3 regions of the Pseudomonas sp. 300 genome follow, and region 1 is predicted to be linked to each of the others. Evidence: predicted binding sites of a transcription regulator. Region 1 holds the regulator's gene; each other region holds the start of a gene.

The links. The regulator sigma-54, encoded in region 1, starts transcription at its own class of promoters, with help from an activator protein. The targets are predictions, from matches to a motif close to ANTGGCATNNANNTTGCTNT.
Positions count from the first base shown of each region.
Region 2: glnA (glutamate--ammonia ligase) is a predicted target of sigma-54. The motif match lies at 4,893-4,912, and genes of this name have one in related genera.
Region 3: glnK (P-II family nitrogen regulator) is a predicted target of sigma-54. The motif match lies at 972-991, and genes of this name have one in related genera.

Region 1 covers NZ_JAVLRV010000001.1:943,529-951,066, reverse strand. The annotation lists gene mlaE (lipid asymmetry maintenance ABC transporter permease subunit MlaE) at 1-283, opposite strand, end outside; gene Q7W83_RS04295 (ATP-binding cassette domain-containing protein) at 283-1,092, opposite strand; gene Q7W83_RS04290 (KpsF/GutQ family sugar-phosphate isomerase) at 1,368-2,342, shown strand; gene Q7W83_RS04285 (KdsC family phosphatase) at 2,342-2,866, shown strand; gene lptC (LPS export ABC transporter periplasmic protein LptC) at 2,874-3,446, shown strand; gene lptA (lipopolysaccharide transport periplasmic protein LptA) at 3,433-3,981, shown strand; gene lptB (LPS export ABC transporter ATP-binding protein) at 3,981-4,706, shown strand; gene Q7W83_RS04265 (RNA polymerase factor sigma-54) at 4,891-6,384, shown strand; gene hpf (ribosome hibernation-promoting factor, HPF/YfiA family) at 6,459-6,767, shown strand; gene ptsN (PTS IIA-like nitrogen regulatory protein PtsN) at 6,780-7,244, shown strand; gene rapZ (RNase adapter RapZ) at 7,247-7,538, shown strand, end outside.
Region 2 covers NZ_JAVLRV010000001.1:319,124-326,661, forward strand. The annotation lists gene ntrC (nitrogen regulation protein NR(I)) at 1-715, opposite strand, end outside; gene glnL (nitrogen regulation protein NR(II)) at 712-1,797, opposite strand; gene Q7W83_RS01535 (DUF4124 domain-containing protein) at 2,028-2,648, opposite strand; gene Q7W83_RS01540 (DUF4124 domain-containing protein) at 2,645-3,154, opposite strand; gene glnA (glutamate--ammonia ligase) at 3,390-4,796, opposite strand; gene thiI (tRNA uracil 4-sulfurtransferase ThiI) at 5,127-6,581, shown strand; gene typA (translational GTPase TypA) at 6,721-7,538, shown strand, end outside.
Region 3 covers NZ_JAVLRV010000003.1:455,150-462,687, reverse strand. The annotation lists gene Q7W83_RS27535 (BRO-N domain-containing protein) at 1-77, opposite strand, end outside; gene Q7W83_RS27530 (accessory factor UbiK family protein) at 518-778, opposite strand; gene glnK (P-II family nitrogen regulator) at 1,197-1,535, shown strand; gene Q7W83_RS27520 (ammonium transporter) at 1,571-2,908, shown strand; gene Q7W83_RS27515 (secondary thiamine-phosphate synthase enzyme YjbQ) at 3,122-3,547, shown strand; gene sutA (transcriptional regulator SutA) at 3,649-3,972, shown strand; gene Q7W83_RS27505 (HAD family hydrolase) at 4,160-4,867, opposite strand; gene xerC (tyrosine recombinase XerC) at 4,864-5,763, opposite strand; gene Q7W83_RS27495 (DUF484 family protein) at 5,766-6,491, opposite strand; gene dapF (diaminopimelate epimerase) at 6,505-7,335, opposite strand; gene lysA (diaminopimelate decarboxylase) at 7,340-7,538, opposite strand, start outside.

The DNA.
Region 1 (7,538 bases):
CCATCTGCCCGACCGCCTGTTCCGAACCATAGCTGGACAGGATGTTGAACCCCTGCAGCGCCAGCACCATGCCGATGAACACCCCGGAGACCACGATGATCACCAGGGACATCACGCCCACCGAATGCAATTGCTTGATCAGCAGCCCGAACCCGCCACCGATGCCGCCACGGCCGAGCAAGGCATGGAACAGGAAGATCGCCGAACGGCCGAACACCGCCATCACATCAATGCCGCCGTGACCGAAACGACGTACGCGTTCTAATAGTGAAATCTTGCGCATCAACGCTTCCCCAGAAGATCTGCGCGGTAATCCGTCGCTGGAAAGTGGTATGCGACCGGACCGTCGGGATCGCCGGTCATGAATTGACGAATTCGAGGCTCCTGCGAATTCATCAGCTCCTCGGGAGTGCCCTGCCCCAACACTTGCCCGTCGCCCACTACATAAATGTAATCGGCGATGCTGGCCGTCTCGGCCAGATCGTGGGAAACCACGATACTGGTGATACCCAGCGCATCGTTAAGCAAACGGATCAGGCGCACCAACACGCCCATTGCGATAGGGTCCTGGCCGACAAAGGGTTCGTCATACATGAGAATCTGCGGATCCAGGGCAATCGCCCGCGCCAGCGCGACACGGCGCTTCATGCCGCCGGACAGCTCGTCAGGCATCAGGTCGATGGCGCCACGCAGGCCAACGGCCTGTAATTTGAGCAGGACAATGTCCCGGATCATTTCTTCCGGAAGCTCGGTATGAACGCGTAGCGGAAAGGCGACGTTCTCGAACACATCGAGGTCGGTAAACAGTGCGCCACTTTGGAACAGCACACCCATGTGCTTGCGCGCGTCGAACAAATCGCTGCGCGAAAGCTTCGGCAGGTTTTGACCGTTGACCCAGACTTCGCCCTTGGTAGGACGCAGTTGTGCGCCCATCAAACGCAGCAATGTGGTCTTGCCACACCCGGAAGGCCCCATGATGCCGGTGACCTTGCCGCGTGGAATACGGATATCGACGTTATTGAAAATGCTGCGCGAACCGCGCTTGAAGGTCAGTCCCTTCAGCTCGACCGCGTAGGCGTTATCGGCACTCATCTAAACTCCTTGCGATGCAGCCTCTCACTCGGACGCCTGACTTTCTGGCGAAAGCACATACATCCCGGGCAGGCCGAACTGGCGGCGAACTATATCACTGCAAAGGCCAAGCGCCCAAGCTCCAAGCCGGGCCATATTCAGTAGCATGACAGGCAAAAAGCAGCATTTAGAGGGTTTCGGAAGAAGGGAATGTCAAAGCGCGACGAACTTGCGTGAGGGTTTTGATCATTACCGCTATAATCGCCGCCTTTTCATCAGGCTATACGATTTCTGACATGAGCCAATCCAGCGACCTGATTCAATCAGCACAACGCACCATCCGCCTCGAACTGGAAGCCGTACAAGGCTTGCTGCCCCATATCGACGCAGATTTCGTACGCGCTTGCGAGATGATTCTGGCCAGCAAAGGCCGCGTGGTCGTGGTCGGCATGGGCAAATCAGGGCACATCGGCAACAAGATCGCGGCCACCCTGGCCAGCACCGGCACCACGGCTTTCTTCGTACATCCGGCTGAAGCCAGCCACGGCGACATGGGCATGATCACCCGCGACGACATCATCCTGGCCCTGTCGAACTCCGGCTCCACCAACGAAATCGTCACCCTGCTGCCGCTGATCAAGCGCCTGGGCATCAAACTGATCAGCGTGACCGGCAACCCCGACTCACCGCTGGCCAAGGCTGCCGAGGTCAACCTCAACGTGCACGTGGAGCATGAAGCCTGCCCGCTGAACCTGGCACCGACGTCGTCGACCACCGCGGCGCTGGTCATGGGCGATGCTCTGGCCGTTGCGCTGCTCGAAGCCCGCGGTTTCACCGCTGAAGACTTCGCGTTTTCCCATCCCGGTGGTGCGCTGGGCCGACGCCTGTTGTTGAAAGTGGAAAACGTCATGCACGCCGGGCAAGAGCTGCCGCAAGTCCAGCGCGGCACTCTGCTCAAGGACGCGCTGATGGAAATGACCCGCAAAGGCCTGGGCATGACCGTGATCCTCGAAGCCGACGGCAAACTCGCCGGGATCTTCACCGACGGCGATTTGCGCCGCACCCTGGATCGCAGCATCGATATCCATAGCGCGACGATCGACCAGGTCATGACCGCCCACGGCAAGACTGCTCGCGCCGAGATGCTCGCGGCCGAGGCACTCAAAATCATGGAAGACCATAAAATCAACGCGCTGGTCGTGGTCGATAGCGAAGACCGCCCGGTCGGCGCCTTGAACATGCACGACTTGCTGCGTGCGGGAGTAATGTAATGAGTGCGGACCTGCTGCAACGCGGCAAACAGATAAAACTCGCGGTATTCGACGTCGACGGCGTCCTGACCGACGGACGCCTGTATTTCCTTGAAGACGGCAGCGAATTCAAGACATTCAACACACTCGACGGCCAGGGCATCAAGATGTTGATGGCAGCGGGCGTGCAGACGGCTATCATCAGCGGCCGCAAGACCCCGGTGGTCGAGCGACGGGCGAAGAACCTCGGTATTCCCCACCTTTATCAGGGCCGCGAAGATAAACTGGTGGTGCTCGACGAGCTTCTCGCCCAGCTCAATCTAAGCTATGAACAAGTCGCCTACCTCGGCGACGACCTGCCAGACCTGCCGGTGATTCGCCGCGTCGGCCTGGGCATGGCGGTGGCCAATGCCGCCAGCTTCGTGCGTGAACACGCCCACGGCATCACCCAGGCCCGTGGTGGCGAGGGTGCCGCTCGCGAATTCTGCGAATTGATCCTGCGCGCCCAGGGCCGCCTCGATGCGGCCAACGCCGCGTACCTGTGAGCCAACTATGCTGAGCAAGAAATTTCGTAACATCCTGGTGTTCGGTTGCATCGCAGCGATTTTTGCTGCGGTCGGCTACTGGAACATCAGCCCGGAACGCTTCCTCGACAAGCCAGTGGCTACAGTCAATGAGAGCGAAATCGACTACTACGCGATCAACGCGCACAGCGTGCAGTACCTGCCGGATGGCAAACTGCAGTACGAGATGACGTCCGACAAGGTTGAACATCTGAAAGCGACCGAAGTGACGCTGTTGACCAACCCGGACCTGAACCTGTTCCGCGGCACCCAGTTCCCTTGGCACGTCCAGAGCGAACACGGCGAAGTCAACCCGGACGGCACTCAGGTCGAACTGATCGACTCGGTGCGCATCACGCGCTTCGACGAGAAAAACCGCAAGACCCTGATTACCTCCACCCGCATGACCGTGTTCCCGCAACAGCAATATGCGCAGACCGAGCAACCCGTTAGAATCGACGGCGCTGGCGGTGTATCGACTGGCAAGGGAATGAAAGCGTATTTGAAAGAAAGCAGGATACACCTGCTATCGAACGTAAGAGGACAGTATGAGGCTCGTTAAAACTCTCCCTATTTTGCTCGGTCTGGGCGCAGCACTGGGAAGCGTGAGCGCCTGGGCTCTGCCGAACGATCAACAGCAGCCTATCCGTATTCAGGCCGACGACGCCCAACTGGACGACAAGAACGGCATTGCCACCTATAAAGGTGACGTGATCATCACCCAAGGCTCGATGATCGTTAAGGGCAATACTGTGACCATGACCCGCACCCCTGCGGGCGACATCGACGTGGTGACTTCGGTGGGCAACCTCGCCTACTTCGAACAACTGCAAACGGCAGGCGACACCAAGCCCGTTCAGGGCTGGGGGGTCACCATCCAGTACCACGCCTCGCAAGACCGCGTCGTGCTGATCGATCGCGCCAAAGTTGTCGATAAAGACGGCAACGTCACCCAAGGCGAGAAAATCGTCTACGACACCAATAAAAAGCTTGCCAGCGCCGGTCGTGCCACAGGGACCAATGTGACCGAATCGCGTCCGCGCATCGACATGGTGATCCAGCCGAAAAAGAAAACCGAAGAGCAAAAGGCCCCGTAATGGCAACTCTGAAAGCTCAGCATCTGGCCAAGAGCTACAAGAGCCGTCAGGTCGTGCGCGACGTCAGCCTGTCCATCGACAGCGGTCAGATCGTCGGCCTGCTTGGCCCTAACGGCGCCGGTAAAACCACCTGCTTCTACATGATTGTCGGCCTGGTTCAGGCCGATCAGGGCCGCGTCCTGATCGATGATCTGGACGTCAGCCACCAGCCGATGCACGGTCGTGCAAAGGCCGGTATCGGCTATCTTCCGCAAGAAGCGTCGATCTTCCGCAAACTCTCGGTCGCCGACAACATCATGGCGATCCTCGAGACCCGCAAGGAACTCGACAAGGCCGATCGTCGCAAAGAGCTGGAAAGCCTGCTGCAGGAATTCCACATCAGCCACATCCGCGACAACCTCGGCATGAGCCTGTCCGGTGGCGAACGCCGCCGCGTGGAAATCGCCCGGGCACTGGCGACCAACCCGAAATTCATCCTCCTCGACGAACCGTTCGCCGGTGTGGACCCGATTTCGGTGGGCGACATCAAACAGATCATCTACCACCTCAAGGCCAAGGGCATTGGCGTGCTGATCACTGACCACAACGTCCGTGAAACCCTGGATATCTGCGAAACCGCCTACATCGTCAACGATGGCCAACTGATCGCCGAAGGTGACTCGGCCACCATCCTGGCCAACGACCTCGTGAAAGAAGTCTATCTGGGCCACGAGTTCCGTCTGTAAGCGCTGAGGTGTCTGGCTGGTTGTCCGTGCGCTTGTCTCGATAAAAAATCAATAGTTTTTTATTGTTACAGCGCTCTAGGCAAACGCTACGGTTTCGGGCATATAATTTGCTTATGTTTGGCGCTTCGGCGCCCTGTAGTGGATGGCGCATGCGCGCCGGCGAATAAGGTGTTTAGCCCCTGCCATGAAACCATCGCTAGTCTTGAGAATGGGCCAGCAGCTGACGATGACACCGCAGCTGCAACAGGCCATCCGCCTGCTCCAATTGTCGACCCTGGACCTGCAACAGGAAATCCAGGAGGCCCTGGAGTCCAATCCGATGCTCGAACGCCAGGAAGAAGGCGACGACTTCGATAACGCCGACCCCTTGGCCGACAAAGCCGAACAGCAACCCAATGCCGACGTCTCGGAACCCTCCTACCAGGAAACCGCCCCGACGGTGGACAACCTCGAGGAAGGTGACTGGAACGAGCGCATTCCCAACGAGCTGCCCGTCGACACCGCCTGGGAAGATGTCTACCAAACCAGCGCCAGCAGCCTGCCGAGCAACGATGACGACGAGTGGGACTTCACTACCCGTACATCCGCCGGTGAGAGCCTGCAAAGCCACCTGCTGTGGCAGCTGAACCTGGCGCCGATGTCCGACACCGATCGCCTGATCGCCGTAACCCTGATCGATTGCATCAACAACCAGGGTTACCTGGACGAAACCCTCGAGGAAATCCTCGAAGCCTTCGACCCTGAACTCGACATCGAACTGGACGAGATCGAAGCCGTCCTGCATCGCATCCAGCAATTCGAACCTGCCGGCATCGGAGCCCGCAACCTGGGTGAATGTCTGCTGCTGCAATTGCGCCAGCTGCCGGCCAAGACACCTTGGCTGGCCGAGGCCAAGCGCCTGGTCAGCGATTACATTGATTTGCTCGGCAGCCGTGACTACAGCCAGCTGATGCGCCGCATGAAGCTCAAGGAAGATGAACTGCGCCAGGTGATCGAACTGGTCCAGAGCCTCAACCCGCGCCCTGGCTCGCAGATCGAATCCAGTGAAGCCGAGTACGTCGTACCCGACGTGATCGTGCGCAAAGACAACGAGCGCTGGCTGGTCGAACTGAATCAGGAGTCGGTGCCACGGCTGCGGGTCAATGCCCAATATGCCGGTTTTGTGCGCCGCGCCGACACCAGCGCCGACAACACCTTCATGCGCAATCAGTTGCAAGAGGCCCGCTGGTTCATCAAGAGCCTGCAAAGCCGCAACGAAACCCTGATGAAAGTTGCCACCCAGATCGTCGAGCATCAGCGCGGTTTTCTGGAATACGGCGACGAAGCGATGAAGCCGTTGGTACTGCATGACATCGCCGAAGCGGTGGGCATGCACGAATCGACGATTTCGCGGGTGACCACACAAAAATTCATGCATACCCCTCGGGGCATATATGAGCTGAAGTACTTTTTCTCCAGCCACGTCAGCACGTCCGAAGGCGGTGAATGCTCGTCCACAGCGATCCGCGCGATCATCAAAAAACTGGTTGCCGCTGAAAATCAGAAAAAGCCGTTGAGTGACAGCAAGATCGCTGGTTTACTGGAGGCACAAGGCATTCAGGTGGCTCGCCGCACCGTCGCCAAGTACCGCGAATCCCTCGGGATCGCGCCTTCGAGCGAACGCAAGCGGTTGATGTAGAGCCACGCCACAGCGTTCCAGTGGTAGATCATCTGGTCTACCGCTTTATGCACTGGCAACGAAGGAGAAGCTGTATGCAAGTCAACATCAGTGGACACCAACTGGAAGTGACCGAACCTCTTCGCACCTACATCGGCGAAAAACTCGAACGGTTAGAGAGGCATTTCGACAAGATCACCAACGTGCAGGTCACGATGACGGTCGAAAAGCTGAAGCAGAAAATCGAAGCCACGCTGCATATTCCCGGCAATGAAGTGGTCGCCAACGCGGAACATACCGATATGTACGCGGCGATCGACGCATTGACCGACAAGCTGGATAAACAACTCAAAAAGCATAAGGAAAAGACCCAGAGCCTCCTCCAGGGCGCGACCGGTCGTTAACACTCCCAACCCATGATCCGACTTGAAAGCATCCTGACCCCCGGCCGTTCCCTCGTGAACGTGCCGGGCGGCAGCAAAAAGAAAGCCCTCGAGCAAATTGCCAACCTGATCGCCCGGGAAGTGCCGGATCTGGAGATGCAAGTTGTCTTCGAGGCGTTGATTGCCCGTGAAAAACTCGGCTCGACCGGTTTTGGCAACGGCATCGCCATTCCTCACTGCCGCCTCAAAGGCTGTATCTCGCCCATCAGTGCCTTGATGCACCTGGACGCTCCCATCGATTTCGACGCCATCGATGGCGCCCCGGTTGACCTGCTGTTCGTTCTGCTGGTCCCGGTAGCCGCTACCGATGCGCACCTGGAGCTACTGCGCCAGATCGCCAGCATGCTCGATCGCAAGGAAGTGCGCGAAAAACTGCGCAGCGCTCCGAGCAATGAAGCCTTGTATCAGGTTGTCCTGAACGAGCAAAACGGGCAGTAATCATGCGTTTGATCATCGTCAGTGGCCGCTCCGGCTCAGGTAAAAGCACCGCGCTCGATGTTCTCGAAGACAACGGCTATTACTGCATCGACAACCTGCCTGCCGGGTTGTTGCCGGAACTGGCCGAGCGCGCGCTGATCCACACCGAACTTGCGCAGCCGCTGGTGGCCGTCTCCATTGACGCGCGCAACTTGCCGAGCCACTTGAGCCGGTTTCCGGAACTGCTCGAAGAAGTTCGCAGCCGACATATCCAATGCGATGTCCTGTACCTGGACGCCGACGAAGAAACCTTGC
Region 2 (7,538 bases), 620 kb from region 1:
GGAACAGCGTGCCGCCATCCGCCTGTTCGAAACGTCCGCGACGCAGGTTGGCCGCGCCGGTGAACGCGCCTTTTTCATGGCCGAACAGCTCGGATTCCATCAGGTCTTTCGGGATGGCCGCCATGTTCAGCGCAATGAACGGCGAAGCAGCCCGTGGGCTGTGGCGGTGCAGGGCGTGGGCCACCAGTTCTTTACCCGTACCCGATTCACCGTTGATCAACACGGTAATGTTGGAGTGGCTCAAGCGCCCGATGGCGCGAAACACTTCCTGCATCGCCGGCGCTTCCCCGATGATTTCGGGTGTGCGGGTCAGGGCGACCGGGACTTCCAGGCCTTGCTGTTCCTGGGCGTGCTGGTTGGCGCGCTTGACCAGGGACACCGCTTCGTCGACATCGAACGGCTTGGGCAGGTATTCGAACGCGCCGCCCTGGTAAGACGCGACAGCGCTGTCCAGATCGGAGTGCGCGGTCATGATGATCACTGGCAGCCGTGGGTGTTGCTCGCGAATCCGCGCCAGAAGGTCCAGACCGCTGGCACCCGGCATGCGAATGTCGGAGATGATCACGTCCGGCTGCTGGCGCGCCAGGCGGCTCATCACGCCATCGGCGCTGTCGAAGCTCTGCGTGGTCATGCCTTCCTGCTGCAAGGCTTTTTCCAGGACCCAACGGATAGAACGGTCGTCATCGACGATCCACACGGTTTCACTACGGCTCATGTCGATGTGGCTCCTTGTTCCAGTGGCAGAAAGATCGAGAAGGTGGTGTGGCCTGGATGGCTTTCACATTCGATCAGGCCCTGGTGCTGGCTGATGATGTTCTGGGTAATGGCCAGGCCGAGTCCGGTACCGTCCGGGCGCCCGCTGACCATCGGAAAGAAGATGGTTTCCTGAAGTTCCGCAGGAATGCCGGGACCGTTGTCGATGATTTCGATCTTGGTCACCAGGCGATGGCGTACGTGGCCGATGGTGAACTGGCGCATGGCACGGGTGCGCATAGTGATGCGGCCCAGGCGCAGTTCGTTCTGGCTGCTGATGGCCTGCATCGCGTTACGCACGATGTTCAGGACCGCCTGAATCATCTGTTCACGGTCGATCAATACGTCGGGAATGCTTGGATCGTAATCGCGCACCAATGTGATGCAGCCCTGGCTTTCGGCCTCGACCAAGTGGCAGACGCGTTCCAGCACTTCGTGGACGTTGCACATGGCCAGCGACGGCAACTTGTTGGAGCCGAGCATGCGATCGACGAGATTTCGCAGGCGGTCGGCTTCTTCGATGATGACGTTGGTGTAATCGCGCAGGCTTTCTTCCGGCAGTTCGCGGGCAAGCAACTGGGCCGCGCCGCGAATCCCGCCCAGCGGGTTCTTGATCTCGTGGGCGAGGCCGCGCACCAGCATCTTGCTGGTTTCCTGCTTCGACAGTTGCGCCTCTTCCTTTGTTATTCGCAGTAATCGGTCGCGCGGATGGACTTCCAGCAGCAGCATGGTGGCGCCGTTGGCCAGGATCGGGGTTACCGCGTAGTCGACGGTCAGCGTCTGGCCGGCGAGGGCCGTCAGCATCGCTTCGCGTTTGGTGAACGGATGCGCCTGTTCGACCGCCTGGCGCAGGGAGTTCAGTGCTTCGGTGGACTCGGTGAACAACTCACTGATGAACTGGCCATGGCTGCGCTGGCCGCTGATGGCCAGAAGCATCTCTGCCGCCGGGTTCATGTACTCGAGGCGCAGTTCGGCGTCGAGCAGAATGGTGGCGGTGGTCAGGTTGTCGAGCAGCAATCGATGCAGTGCGTCGCTAATGGTCATCAGGACCTCTTTTGGAGCAGGGCGTGCGCGTGAATAACGCGCCGATACCAGGAAAATGCAAAAACCAAACCAAGGCTCCGAAAAGAAGCGTTAAAGGCCTGAAACGGGCGTTTGACGCGCGCTTGCGTGGCGTTCTGCCAGCTTTCGCGGGTACTTTCGAACCAAAATGGGTTGGTATGTGAGTACGGTGCAACCTATTGCACCAATGTAGTGCGAAAAGCTGAGCGACGTTAGAAGAAGCGCAGGAAGGGATTTTTTTCTTCTTCGGGTTTGTCTTTGAGCGGGCATTCCGGCCGCTGGCCGTAGTCGGCGAGGGTGCAGGGTTTGACCTGGCGTTTTTGCGCGAGGGAGATGCGCAACATGTGGAACGGTTGATTGGCGGTGCGCTCGACGGTGCGGCCGAGTTCGTCGAGGATTTCCACCGACAGGTTGTGGCTGCCGCGGTCGATGTTGCTCAGGGCAAATACCGGGCTGGGGCCGGGCTCGGCGGTGGGCTGGCCGTCGAGCAGCAAGCGGTAGCGATGACCGCGTTGCAGGCCGGGTTCGCTGGTGATGCTGACGATCAACTCTCCGGCACTGCTGCGGATTGTGGCGTCGGGCTCGGGCACCAGTACTCGCAGCATGTCGTAGCGGAACAGGGGTTTGGCTTCTGCTTTTTTTCCGGCAACGACCGGAGGTGCGCCGGTCGGGTTGGCGGACATACGATTGCCTGCGGCGATCGGCACGCGCTTGGCATTGCCGGAGCCTGGCTGATCGGTGAAGACCCGATTGCCCTGGGCGTCGACGTAGGTGAAGACCTCGGCTGACGCGGGCAGCGCGATCAAGCAGGCGGCCAGCAGCCAAAACCTCACGGCTTATGCACCCGCTGTACCGTGAAGGTCACGGTCGGGCTCTGCTGCACGATGTTTTCCCCATCGATCACCTGCACCGCGAGGCTGTGCAACCCTCGATCAATATTCACCAGTTGCAGGGTCGGTACGTTGCTCGGCTGGCCGTAAGGTTGGTCGTCCAGCAACAGCCTGAACAGATGCGGGCCCTGCAAGCGCGGTTTGATCAGCACGTTGACGGTGAAGCTGCCGTTGTTGGCTCGCAGCGCTTCGGTGGTGGGCAAGTTGGTCAGCTCCAGCACCTCGTACGCGCTGCGCGGTTGTTCGCGGCGGGTGGCTTCGGCGGGCGCTGCTGCGGGAGTCTGGCGTTCAACGCTATTGAGCGGCGGCAGTTCGACCGGCTGGGCCTTCACGCCATCGGGAGGTTGATTGCTATACGCGGTGTTGCCGGCGGCGTCGGTGTACTTATAGATCTGCGCGGCGACGGGCAGGGCGATCAGCAGCAAGATGAACAGAAAACCACGACCCATAAAATCGACCAGAAACGAAAGCGTTGAGTTGCAGCATAGGTCAGGGCTGACGATTGACCCAAGTTGTAAACATTTGGGTATGGTTTGCCGGGGTCTTTCAGATACCGCGAAGCTCTGTGGGAGCGGGCTTGCCCGCTCCCACAGGGATCTTTGTCGAACACTGAATCGCGGGCACAAAAAAGGCCTCCCGAAGGAGGCCTCTTTTTGTCACGCCGCGTGTCGCAGCGCTACCGGATCAGCAGCTGTAGTACAGCTCGTATTCCAGTGGGTGTACGAAGGTACGTACCTTGATTTCTTCTTCGCTTTTCAGAGCGATGTAAGCGTCGATGAAGTCATCGGAGAACACGCCGCCTTTGGTCAGGAACGCACGACCTTTGTCCAGCTCTTCCAGGGCTTCTTTCAGGCTGCCGCAAACTTGTGGGATCTCTTTCGCCTCTTCAGGCGGCAGGTCGTACAGGTTTTTGTCGGCAGCATCGCCTGGGTGGATCTTGTTCTGGATGCCGTCCAGGCCAGCCATCAACAGTGCAGCGAAGCCCAGGTACGGGTTGGCTGCTGGATCCGGGAAGCGGGCTTCGATACGGCGAGCGCGTGGGCTCGACACGTAAGGAATGCGGATCGAAGCGGAACGGTTGCGAGCCGAGTAGGCCAGCATTACCGGCGCTTCGAAACCTGGGACCAGACGCTTGTAGGAGTTGGTCGACGGGTTGGTGAAGCCGTTCAGGGCCTTACCGTGCTTGATGATGCCGCCGATGAAGTACAGAGCGGTGTCGGACAGGCCGGCATAGCCTTCGCCAGCGAAGGTGTTCTTGCCATCTTTGGCGATGGACAGGTGAACGTGCATGCCCGAACCGTTGTCGCCGTACAGAGGCTTAGGCATGAAGGTCGCGGTGCGGCCGTATGCGTCAGCAACGTTGTGTACGCAGTACTTCAGGGTTTGAACTTCGTCAGCCTTGGCAACCAGGGTGTTGAACTTCACGCCGATTTCGTTCTGGCCGGCAGTTGCCACTTCGTGGTGGTGAACTTCGATGACCAGGCCCATTTCTTCCATGGCGTTGCACATGGAGGTACGGATTTCGTGGTCATGGTCGAACGGTGGAACAGGGAAGTAGCCGCCTTTGACGCCTGGACGGTGGCCACGGTTGCCGCCTTCCACGTCCTGGTCGGACATCCACGAACCTTGTTCGGAGAAGATTTTGAACATCGAGCCGGAGATGTCGGACTTGAACTTCACTTCGTCGAAGATGAAGAATTCTGGCTCCGGGCCAACGAATACGGTGTCGCCGATACCGGTCGACTTCAGGTATTCCTCTGCACGCTTGGCGATCGCACGTGGGTCACGGTCGTAGCCTTGCATGGTCGAAGGCTCGATCACGTCGCAAACCAGGATCAGGGTCGGCTCTTCGGTGAACGGGTCGAGAACGGCAGTGCTGTCGTCCGGCATCAGGATCATGTCGGAGGCTTCGATGCCTTTCCAGCCAGCGATGGAGGAACCGTCGAACATTTTGCCTTCTTCGAAGAAAGCGTCATCCAGCGCGTCGCGAGCCGGCATGGTCACGTGGTGCTGAGTGCCTTTGGTGTCCGTGAAGCGCAGATCAATCCACTTGACGTCATGATCTTTGATGAGTTGAACCGACTTCGACATAGTGTCCTCCGGGTGGCTTCGGGCTTAGTAGTGGATGCCCTTAGAATGTGGGTGATGCCGGCGCGAATACTCTGCCAAGGCAACCTGCCTCACAAGGGAGCAAATTGCATGCCAGTGCCCCACCATGGGTTTTTTGCCCCAATATCACGCTTATAAAGGCGCAAGGGGCACTTAAGGCAAAAATATCGCCCTACAATGTGGCGCTAAATTCGACAAATGACCCGTTTTGGTGCGCGCAAAACCTTCTGCACATTAACTGGTTAAACCTTGAGCAATTTCCGCTATAATCCGCGCCCCCCTTTTTCGGCTGGCCCAGCGCGCGCTGTTTTCATGAAACTAATCGTAAAAGTCTTCCCCGAGATCACCATCAAGAGCCGCCCGGTACGGATGCGTTTCATCCGCCAGTTGGCCAAAAACATCCGCACCGTGCTCCGCGATCTGGACCCGGCCGTGGTGGTGAACGGTGTGTGGGACAATCTCGAGCTTGAAACCCGCGTCAGCGAGCCCAAAGTACTGAAGGAGATCACCGATCGCCTGAGCTGCATGCCGGGCATCGCGCATTTCCTGCAGGTCGACGAATACCCGCTGGGTGATTTCGACGACATCGTTGCCAAGTGCAAGCTGCACTTCGGCGATTCGCTGGCCGGGAAAATTTTTTCGGTGCGCTGCAAACGCGCCGGCAAGCATGAATTCAGTTCGATGGATGTCGAGAAATACGTCGGCAGCCAACTGCGTCGTCAGTGCGGTGCTGCCGGAATCTCGCTGAAAGAGCCAGAAATCGAAGTTCGCATCGAAATTCGCGACAAACGGTTGTTCGTGATCCACAGCCAGCACAACAGCATCGGCGGATATCCGCTGGGAGCCCTGGAACAGACGCTTGTACTGATGTCCGGCGGCTTCGATTCCACGGTGGCTGCCTACCAGATCATGCGCCGCGGCCTGATGAGCCATTTCTGCTTCTTCAATCTGGGCGGACGGGCCCATGAACTGGGCGTCATGGAAGTCGCGCACTTCATCTGGAAGAAGTACGGCAGCTCCCAGCGCGTGTTATTTGTCAGTGTGCCGTTCGAGGAAGTTCTGGGAGAAATTCTCGGGAAAGTCGATAACAGTCATATGGGTGTAGTTTTGAAGCGTATGATGTTGCGCGCTGCTTCCCGTATTGCCGATCGGCTGGACATCGAAGCGCTGGTTACCGGTGAAGCGATTTCCCAGGTATCGAGCCAGACGTTGCCGAACCTGTCCGTGATCGACTGCGTGACCGACAAGCTGGTCTTGCGTCCGCTGATCGCCAGTCACAAGCAGGACATCATCGACCTGGCCAACGAAATCGGCACTGCCGACTTCGCCAAGCACATGCCGGAGTATTGCGGGGTCATTTCGGTGAACCCCAAGACCCACGCCAAGCGTCCGCGCGTGGAGCATGAAGAGAAAGAATTCGACATGGCGGTCCTTGAGCGTGCGCTCGAGAACGCCAAACTGGTGCCGATCGATCGCGTGATCGACGAATTGGGCCAGGACTTGCAGATCGAAGAAGTCAGCGAAGCACTGGCGGGCCAGATCATCATCGACATCCGTCACCCGGATGCCGCTGAAGACGAGCCGCTGGAACTCGGTGGCATTGAGGTACAGACGATGCCGTTTTATGCATTGAACGCTCGTTTCAAGGAACTGGACCCTACTCGCCAGTACCTGCTGTATTGCGACAAAGGCGTGATGAGTCGCCTGCATGCCCACCATTTGCTCAGTGAGGGGCATGCCAATGTGCGCGTTTATCGACCGAGCTAAGAGCCCGGGGCTGTTTGCCTGTGGCCTGCGTCACCGGCCCCCCGACTCTGCCGTCAAGCTGTAACGGCAAGGCCTGACTCTACTGTTAATCGCTGCCACGACCTGTCAGCACACCGAATCCTCTGATCGAGATACACAAGTGATCGAAAATCTACGCAACATCGCCATCATTGCTCACGTTGACCATGGTAAAACCACCTTGGTAGACAAACTCTTGCGTCAATCCGGCACCCTGGAGCGCAACGAGCTCAACGACGAGCGCGTGATGGACTCCAACGACCAGGAGAAAGAGCGCGGTATTACCATTCTGGCGAAAAACACCGCCATCAACTGGAACGGCTACCACATCAACATCGTGGACACCCCGGGCCACGCCGACTTCGGCGGCGAAGTTGAACGCGTAATGTCGATGGTTGACTCCGTTCTGCTGCTGGTTGACGCTCAAGACGGCCCTATGCCGCAAACCCGTTTCGTGACCAAGAAGGCTTTCGAAGCCGGCCTGCGTCCGATCGTGGTCATCAACAAGGTTGACCGTCCAGGCGCGCGTCCGGACTGGGTTCTGGACCAGATCTTCGACCTGTTCGACAACCTGGGTGCCACCGAAGAACAACTGGACTTCAAAGTCGTCTACGCCTCGGCCCTGAACGGTATTGCCGGTCTGGAACACACCGCCATGGCGGAAGACATGACCCCGCTGTACCAGTCGATTGTCGACAACGTACCTGCGCCGAAAGTCGACCGTGACGGTCCGTTCCAGATGCAAATCTCCGCTCTGGACTACAACAGCTTCCTGGGTGTTATCGGCGTTGGCCGTATCGCTCGTGGCCGCATCAAGCCGAACACTCCGGTTGTCGCTATCGACGCCGACGGCAAGAAGCGTAACGGTCGTATTCTGAAGCTGATGGGTCACCACGGTCTGCACCGTATCGACGTTGAAGAAGCAGCTGCCGGCGACAT
Region 3 (7,538 bases), on a different contig from region 1:
TGGTTTTCGAGGAGGAGGGCGTGGAGGTGGAGTTTGTGGCGGGTGAAGATGTGAGGGATTAGATAATTTTCGTCCATCGAGCAGTACCCCAATTTCGCTTGGTAGATGACTGCCACTTATCGTCGCCAAACAATAAGGGTGGCAGCTGCGTGCGGGTTGGCGAACCGGCCAAGCGAATTCCGGCAGACCCTAAGGTCTCCCACACACAGCCGCCATATTTCGAATCGGGAAAAAAATACCTGAAATCGAACGATGTTTGCTGCATTGCTTGGTTCCGGGTCGCCAAACCCAGTGCTGAACATTCAGCATTGGGTGAGCTTAGGAACCGGGGCTTTGCGGCGCAATCGGACGGCGGTGGTTTTGTTGTAGGAAGATGCCCGGTTTTTTGCGGGGCTGAAGATCGAAAGATCGCGGCCTGCGGCCGTTCCTACAGGTAAATCTGAAGGTCGTTCCGACCTTCAATCGCGAGCAGGCTCGCTCCCACAGTAGATTGGGTTTCAAAGTGGGATATGCGGCGTTACTCGGTCGGCGGATTGAGCTTCGCTTCCAGCTCCGCGACCTTCGTCTCAAGACTCTCCAGCCGCGCACGAGTGCGCGCCAGCACAACCATCTGACTATCAAATTCTTCCCGGCTCACCAGGTCCAGTTTGCTGAAGCCGCTCTGCAACAACGCCTTGAACTGGCTTTCGATTTCGCTTTTCGGCAGCGGGGTTTCGCCGCTGAAGAGGCGGGAGGCGGTGCCGGTCAGGGCGTCGAGGAAGTCTTTGGGCGCGAGCATGGGAAAAGGTCCTGGAAACAATGGCGGGCAGTGTATCACGCAGTGTCTATAGTCAATCCCGACGCCCGGGATGCACGCTTTTCGCGCATGCGGACGGACGGCGCCGCACCGTTGTTGTGCGTAACGCGTCAGGTGTTGCCGCGATGTGGTGGGCAAATACGGGCAACCGCTTGAAAACTGAGGGTTTTGTGGAGATGGCAAGCTTTCTGCTTAGACGGTAGTGACCCATGCACTGATGCAGTCGCTGTGACGAATGCAGTGCGCCAAGCGGAACGGGGAAGTGTTTCGTACGGAGCGGTTAGCTGGCGTCGGACGGGCAGGTAAGGCCGACGATGCGTTACAAAGCCAGGCACTGCGCTTAGACTTGAGCCGGGTTTGTTTTCCTGGGGCAAGTCCACCAATTCGGGAGAGAGTTTTCATGAAGCTAGTCACTGCCATCATCAAGCCGTTCAAGTTGGACGACGTGCGCGAATCGCTGTCCGAGATCGGCGTGCAGGGCATTACCGTTACTGAAGTCAAAGGCTTCGGTCGGCAGAAGGGTCACACCGAGCTGTATCGCGGCGCGGAATACGTGGTCGATTTCCTGCCCAAGGTGAAGATCGATGTCGCCATTGACGACAAGGATCTTGACCGGGTTATCGAGGCGATAACCAAGGCTGCCAACACCGGCAAGATCGGTGACGGCAAGATCTTCGTGGTCAATCTGGAACAGGCGATTCGCATCCGTACCGGCGAAACCGATACCGACGCAATCTAAGCCGCCACAAACCCAACGCCCCAGGAGAAAACAATATGACTCTGCGTAAATTCGCAGGGCTAGGAGCCCTGTTGTCCCTCGTAATGCCCAGCCTGGCTATGGCGGCAGACGAAGTGGCGGCCCCAGTCCTCAACTCCGGCGATACCGCCTGGATGATGACCTCGACAGCCCTCGTGCTGTTCATGACCATTCCCGGCCTCGCGCTGTTCTACGGCGGCATGGTTCGCTCCAAAAACATTCTTTCCGTGATGATGCAGTGCTTCGCCATTACCGGTCTGATCAGCATTCTGTGGGTTATTTATGGCTACAGCATTGCGTTCGACACCACCGGCATGGAGCAGGGCGTCGTCAACTTCAACTCGTTCTTCGGCGGCATGGGCAAGGCTTTCCTCGCCGGTGTCACGCCAGCCAGCCTGACCGGTCCGGCGGCGCTGTTCCCTGAGGCGGTGTTCATCACCTTCCAGATGACTTTCGCCATCATCACCCCGGCGCTGATCGTCGGTGCTTTCGCCGAGCGGATGAAATTCTCCGCGATGCTGATTTTCATGGGCATCTGGTTCACTCTGGTTTATGCGCCGATCGCGCACATGGTCTGGTCCGGCAACGGCGGCCTGATGTGGGACTGGGGCGTACTCGACTTCGCCGGCGGCACCGTGGTGCACATCAACGCCGGTGTGGCCGGTCTGGTGGCGTGCATCGTGCTCGGCAAGCGTAAAGGCTTCCCGACCACCCCGATGGCCCCGCATAACCTCGGTTACACCCTGATGGGTGCGGCCATGCTGTGGGTCGGCTGGTTCGGCTTCAACGCCGGCTCTGCCGCAGCGGCCAACGGCACTGCCGGTATGGCGATGCTGGTGACGCAGATCGCAACCGCCGCCGCCGCCCTGGGCTGGATGTTTGCCGAGTGGATCACCCACGGCAAGCCAAGTGCACTGGGTATCGCTTCGGGTGTGGTCGCCGGTCTGGTTGCCATCACTCCGGCCGCTGGCACCGTGGGCCCGATGGGCGCTCTGGTGATCGGTCTGGCTGCGGGCGTGGTGTGCTTCTTCTGCGCCACCACCCTGAAACGCAAACTCGGCTATGACGATTCCCTGGACGCCTTCGGCGTGCACGGTATCGGCGGTATCCTCGGCGCGATTCTGACCGGCGTATTCGCCGCTCCGTCGCTGGGTGGCTTCGGCACCGTCACCGACATCGCCGCACAAGTCTGGATTCAGTGCAAAGGCGTGGGCTTCACGGTGATCTACACCGCAATCGTTACCTACATCATTCTCAAGGTGCTGGACGCTGTCATGGGGCTGCGTATCACCGAAGAAGAAGAGGCTGTCGGTATCGATCTGGCACTTCACAACGAACGCGGCTACAACTTGTAAGACGCGCATAAAAAACTTGCCCGGCTTGCCGGGCATTTTTTTGTCTGGAGTTTGTCCGTGCAGGCGCTGCTGAAAGGTTTTTTCGTACACGTTTAGGGGTGTTTACGGCAGGCGTTTTTCTGCGGCCAATGGCTTACATGATTGAAGGAATATTAGGGCCTTTGTTTTTTCCCAGAGCGCGCTAGAATGCGCCCCGAACGTGCGGAGAACTGTATGTGGCAACAGACTCTGATTACCCTGCGGGCAAGGCCCCGGGGCTTTCATCTGGTAACGGACGAGTTACTCGCCGGCCTGCCTGAACTCAAGGCGTGTCGGGTCGGTCTGTTGCATTTGTGGCTGCAGCATACCTCGGCGTCGTTGACCATCAACGAGAACGCCGATCCGGCGGTACGTCGCGACTTCGAACGATTTTTCAATCGTCTGATCCCACAAGGAGCAGACGGCTATGAGCATAACGACGAAGGCCTGGACGACCTCCCGGCGCACTTCAAGGCCAGCGTGCTTGGCTGTCAGCTCAGTTTGCCGATTTCGGCGGGCCGACTGGCGCTGGGAACCTGGCAAGGCGTTTATCTGGGCGAGCACCGTGATTTTGGCGGTGCCCGTAAAGTCCTCGCCACCGTGCACGGTGAAGGGGCATGAGCCGCTGGTCATCAGTGGTTATTGAATTTTTCCGGCGGCTGTCGACAGACGGTGAAGCTGGGCTATAACTAATCTGCTTTTCGCAAGTCATGAGGTAGAACATGAGCGACGATGATCTGGAAAACGACGACCTCGAAGTAGGCGACGACGACGAAACCGAAGAAGGTCTGGAAACAGCAGCGGAAGACGTTGCTGACGACGATGGCGGTGAAGCGCCCGTTCCGACCGCCAAAGGCAAAGCCAAGGCAGCGGTGTCGGTCGATGAGCTGCCGAGCGTCGAAGCAAAAAACAAGGAGCGTGATGCTCTGGCGCGGGCCATGGAAGAGTTCCTGGCCAAGGGCGGCAAGGTGCAGGAAGTGGAGGCCAATGTGGTCGCCGATCCTCCCAAGAAGCCTGACAACAAGTACGGCAGCCGGCCTATCTAAGCGTCTGCCCTTGCTTGCAGAAAAAGCCCGCCGTCGCTGCGGGCTTTTTCATGGGCGGTACAAAAATCCCAAGACTGCTGTGATCCCCTGTGGGAGCGGGCTTGCCCGCGATGGGGCAATTACATTCGAAAGTGATGTTGCCTGACACGCCGCTATCGCGGGCAAGCCCGCTCCCACAGGTTATGTGTCAGGCGGATACCGAATTCCACCGCGCCAGCAACGCCGGCAACTCGGTCAGGCTGCGAATCTCGGCATCCGGCGCCTTCTGCGCCTCCCACAACTTGCCTTGCGGGTTAAACCAGATCGCCCGCAACCCCGCCTGTTGCGCCCCGGCAATGTCATCGCCCGGGTGGTCGCCGATATGCACCGCCGTCGCGGCCGTTGCGTCGCCACGCTTCAAGGCTTCATGAAACAGGCGTGCGTCCGGTTTGGCGATGCCGATGTCTTCGGCGCACAACGCAAACTTGAAGTAGTCGGCCAGCCCCAAACGGCGCACATCGGCATTACCGTTGGTGACGACGCCGAGTGCGTAGTGTTTGGCCAGCCTCTCCAGCGTCGGTTCGACTTCCGGAAACACTTCGATCTGATGCCGCGCATGCAGAAACACTTCGAAACTCTGATCGGCCAGGTCTGAGGCCTGATCATGGCCGTAACCGGCCTCTTCCAGAGCATGAAAAAGCACGCGGCGACGCAGCGCGCTGATTCGATGCTTGAGGCTCGGTTCGCTGCCCAGAATGCGCTCGCGAATCCCCCACAAATGCTCCACCGGCACCGCGCCCAGGTTCGGTGCGTGTTCAGTCAGCCATTCACGCAATACGGCTTCGGCGCTGACGATTACCGGGGCGGTGTCCCACAGGGTGTCGTCGAGGTCGAAGGTGATCAATTGGATTGTCATGAATCATCGCCCTTAATGCGTTTGGCCCGTGGATGGGCGCTGTCGTAAACCGTCGCCAGATGCTGGAAGTCCAGGTGGGTGTAGATCTGGGTGGTCTTGATGTCCGAGTGGCCGAGCAGCTCCTGCACCGCGCGCAAGTCCTGCGAGGATTCCAGCAAGTGGCTGGCGAAGGAGTGCCGCAACATGTGCGGATGCAGGTTTTGCCCCAGTTCGCGCGCGCCAGCGGCCTTGACTCGCACCTGAATCGCCCGAGGGCCAAGGCGCCGGCCTTGCTGGCTGACGAACACTGCGTCATCCGCCGGATGGGTCATGGCCCGCAGTGGCAGCCATAACTCCAGTGCTTCGCGAGCCTTTTTGCCCACCGGTAACAGGCGGGTCTTGCTGCCCTTGCCGAGCACCTGAACCATGCCGTCGGCCATATCGAGCTGATCGAGATTGAGCCCGGTCAGCTCCGACAGCCGCAAACCCGAGGAATAGAACAGCTCCAGAATCGCCTGATCCCGCCGTGCCAGAAAATCATCCTCCACCGCACCTTCAAGCAGTTGCAGCGCACGGTCAGTGTCGAGGGTTTTCGGCAGTCGGCGCTCGCCTTTCGGCGGCGCCAGACCATTGGCCGGGTCGTGGTCGCAAAGACCTTCGCGATTCAGGTAGTGATAGAGCCCACGCACCGCCGAGAGCAGGCGCGCCAGGCTGCGCGACGATTGACCCTGGGAATGCAGGCGAGCGATCAGGCTGCGCAGGCGCTGGATATCCAGCGCGGCCCAGCTGCCGATGTTCTGTTTGACACAGAAGCCCAGCACTTTGTCGAGGTCGCGGCGGTAGGCGTCCAGCGTGTGGGGCGACACCTGCCGCTCACTGCGCAGGTGTTCGCAGTAAGCGTCCAGTTGCCGTTCCACGATCAGCGTACCGAGCGAAGGGAGTTGTTGACCCGTGGCAGCACGCGGCCCATGACTTCGGCGATGTAGCTGAGGAACAGCGTGCCGACCGAGCTCTTGTAGTGCTGTGGATCTCGGCTGGCGATGGCCAGCACGCCGTGAATGCCTTGATGGCTGATGGCGACGACGGCGGTCGAACCGATCTGCTTGCGCTGCTCTTCGCCGAACAGGAAGTCCAGTTCATGCTCGCGCAGGCTGCCGCTGACGCTTTTGTCTTCCGAGAGCAAACCGCCAATGGCCGTTTGCGCATCGGCGTGGGTCACCCAGCGGCCGACCGGCATCGGGTTGTCGCCCAGCAGGATCAGGCTGACAAAAGGCACCTGGAAGTCCTGGCGCAAGCTGTCTTCGACGCTGATGACCACGTCTTCCAGGCTGGTGGCGTCCATCAGCGCGAGAATCAGGCGGCGGGTCTTGTCGAAGAGGCGGTCGTTGTCGCGGGCTACGTCCATCAAGTGCGAGAGGCGATGACGCAATTCGATGTTGCGGTCGCGCAGGATGGTCATCTGGCGCTCGACCAGCGAGATGGTGTCGCCACGCTGGTGCGGGATGCGCATCGCCGGAAGAAGGTCTTCGTGCTCGACGAAGAAGTCCGGATGAGCCTCCAGGTACGCGGCAATCGCCGCCGCCTCAAGGCTTTCGGAAGGGGATTCGTCGGGCTGTCGGGCGGGAACCTGGGGCTTGTCGGTCATGGGTTTGACTCACTCAAAGACGTACTTGTCCTTCGTAAACACGGACTGCCGGGCCGGTCATCAACACCGGTTGGCCTGGGCCTGCCCATTCAATGGACAGACGCCCGCCGGGCAGGTCGATCAATAGCGGCGAATCCATCCACCCCTGGCTGATCGCGGCCACTGCAGCCGCACAAGCGCCGGTGCCGCAGGCCTGGGTTTCCCCGGCGCCACGTTCCCAGACGCGCAGCTGCGCGCGGTTCCGGTCGATGACCTGGAGAAAACCGACATTGACCCGTGCCGGGAAGCGCGGGTGATGTTCGATTTTCGGCCCCAGTTCATGCACCGGTGCGTTGTTGATATCCGTGACGCGCAACACCGCATGCGGGTTGCCCATCGACACGGCGGCCAGTTCAACTGCTGCGCCGTCGACGTCGAGCGAGTAGCTCAGCGCCTGACTGTCGGCAACGAACGGTATGTCGGCCGGCACCTGGCGCGGCGCGCCCATGTCGACGCTGATCTGGCCGTCGCTGCGGATATCCAGCTCGATAATGCCACTTTTGGTTTCGACGCGAATCTGCCGTTTTGCGGTCAGGCGCTTGTCGAGCACAAAACGGGCGAAACAGCGGGCACCGTTGCCGCACTGTTCCACTTCGGAGCCGTCGGAATTGAAGATCCGATAACGGAAATCCACGTCCGGGTTGCTCGGCGCTTCGACGATCAGCAACTGGTCGAAACCGATGCCGGTGTGCCGATCGCCCCATTGCTTGGCATGTTTGGGCAGGATGTGCGCGTGCTGGCTGACCAGGTCGAGGACCATGAAGTCATTGCCCAGGCCGTGCATTTTGGTAAAACGCAGCAGCATGGTTTTACTCCGGCAGCAGGCTTTCGCCAGCAAACAACTCGGCTACCGTCTCACGGCGACGCACTTCAAATGCCTGATCACCGTCCACCAACACTTCGGCGGTACGGCCGCGGGTGTTGTAGTTGGAACTCATGACAAACCCGTAGGCGCCGGCCGAATGCACGGCCAGCAGGTCGCCTTCTTCCAGCGCCAACTGACGATCC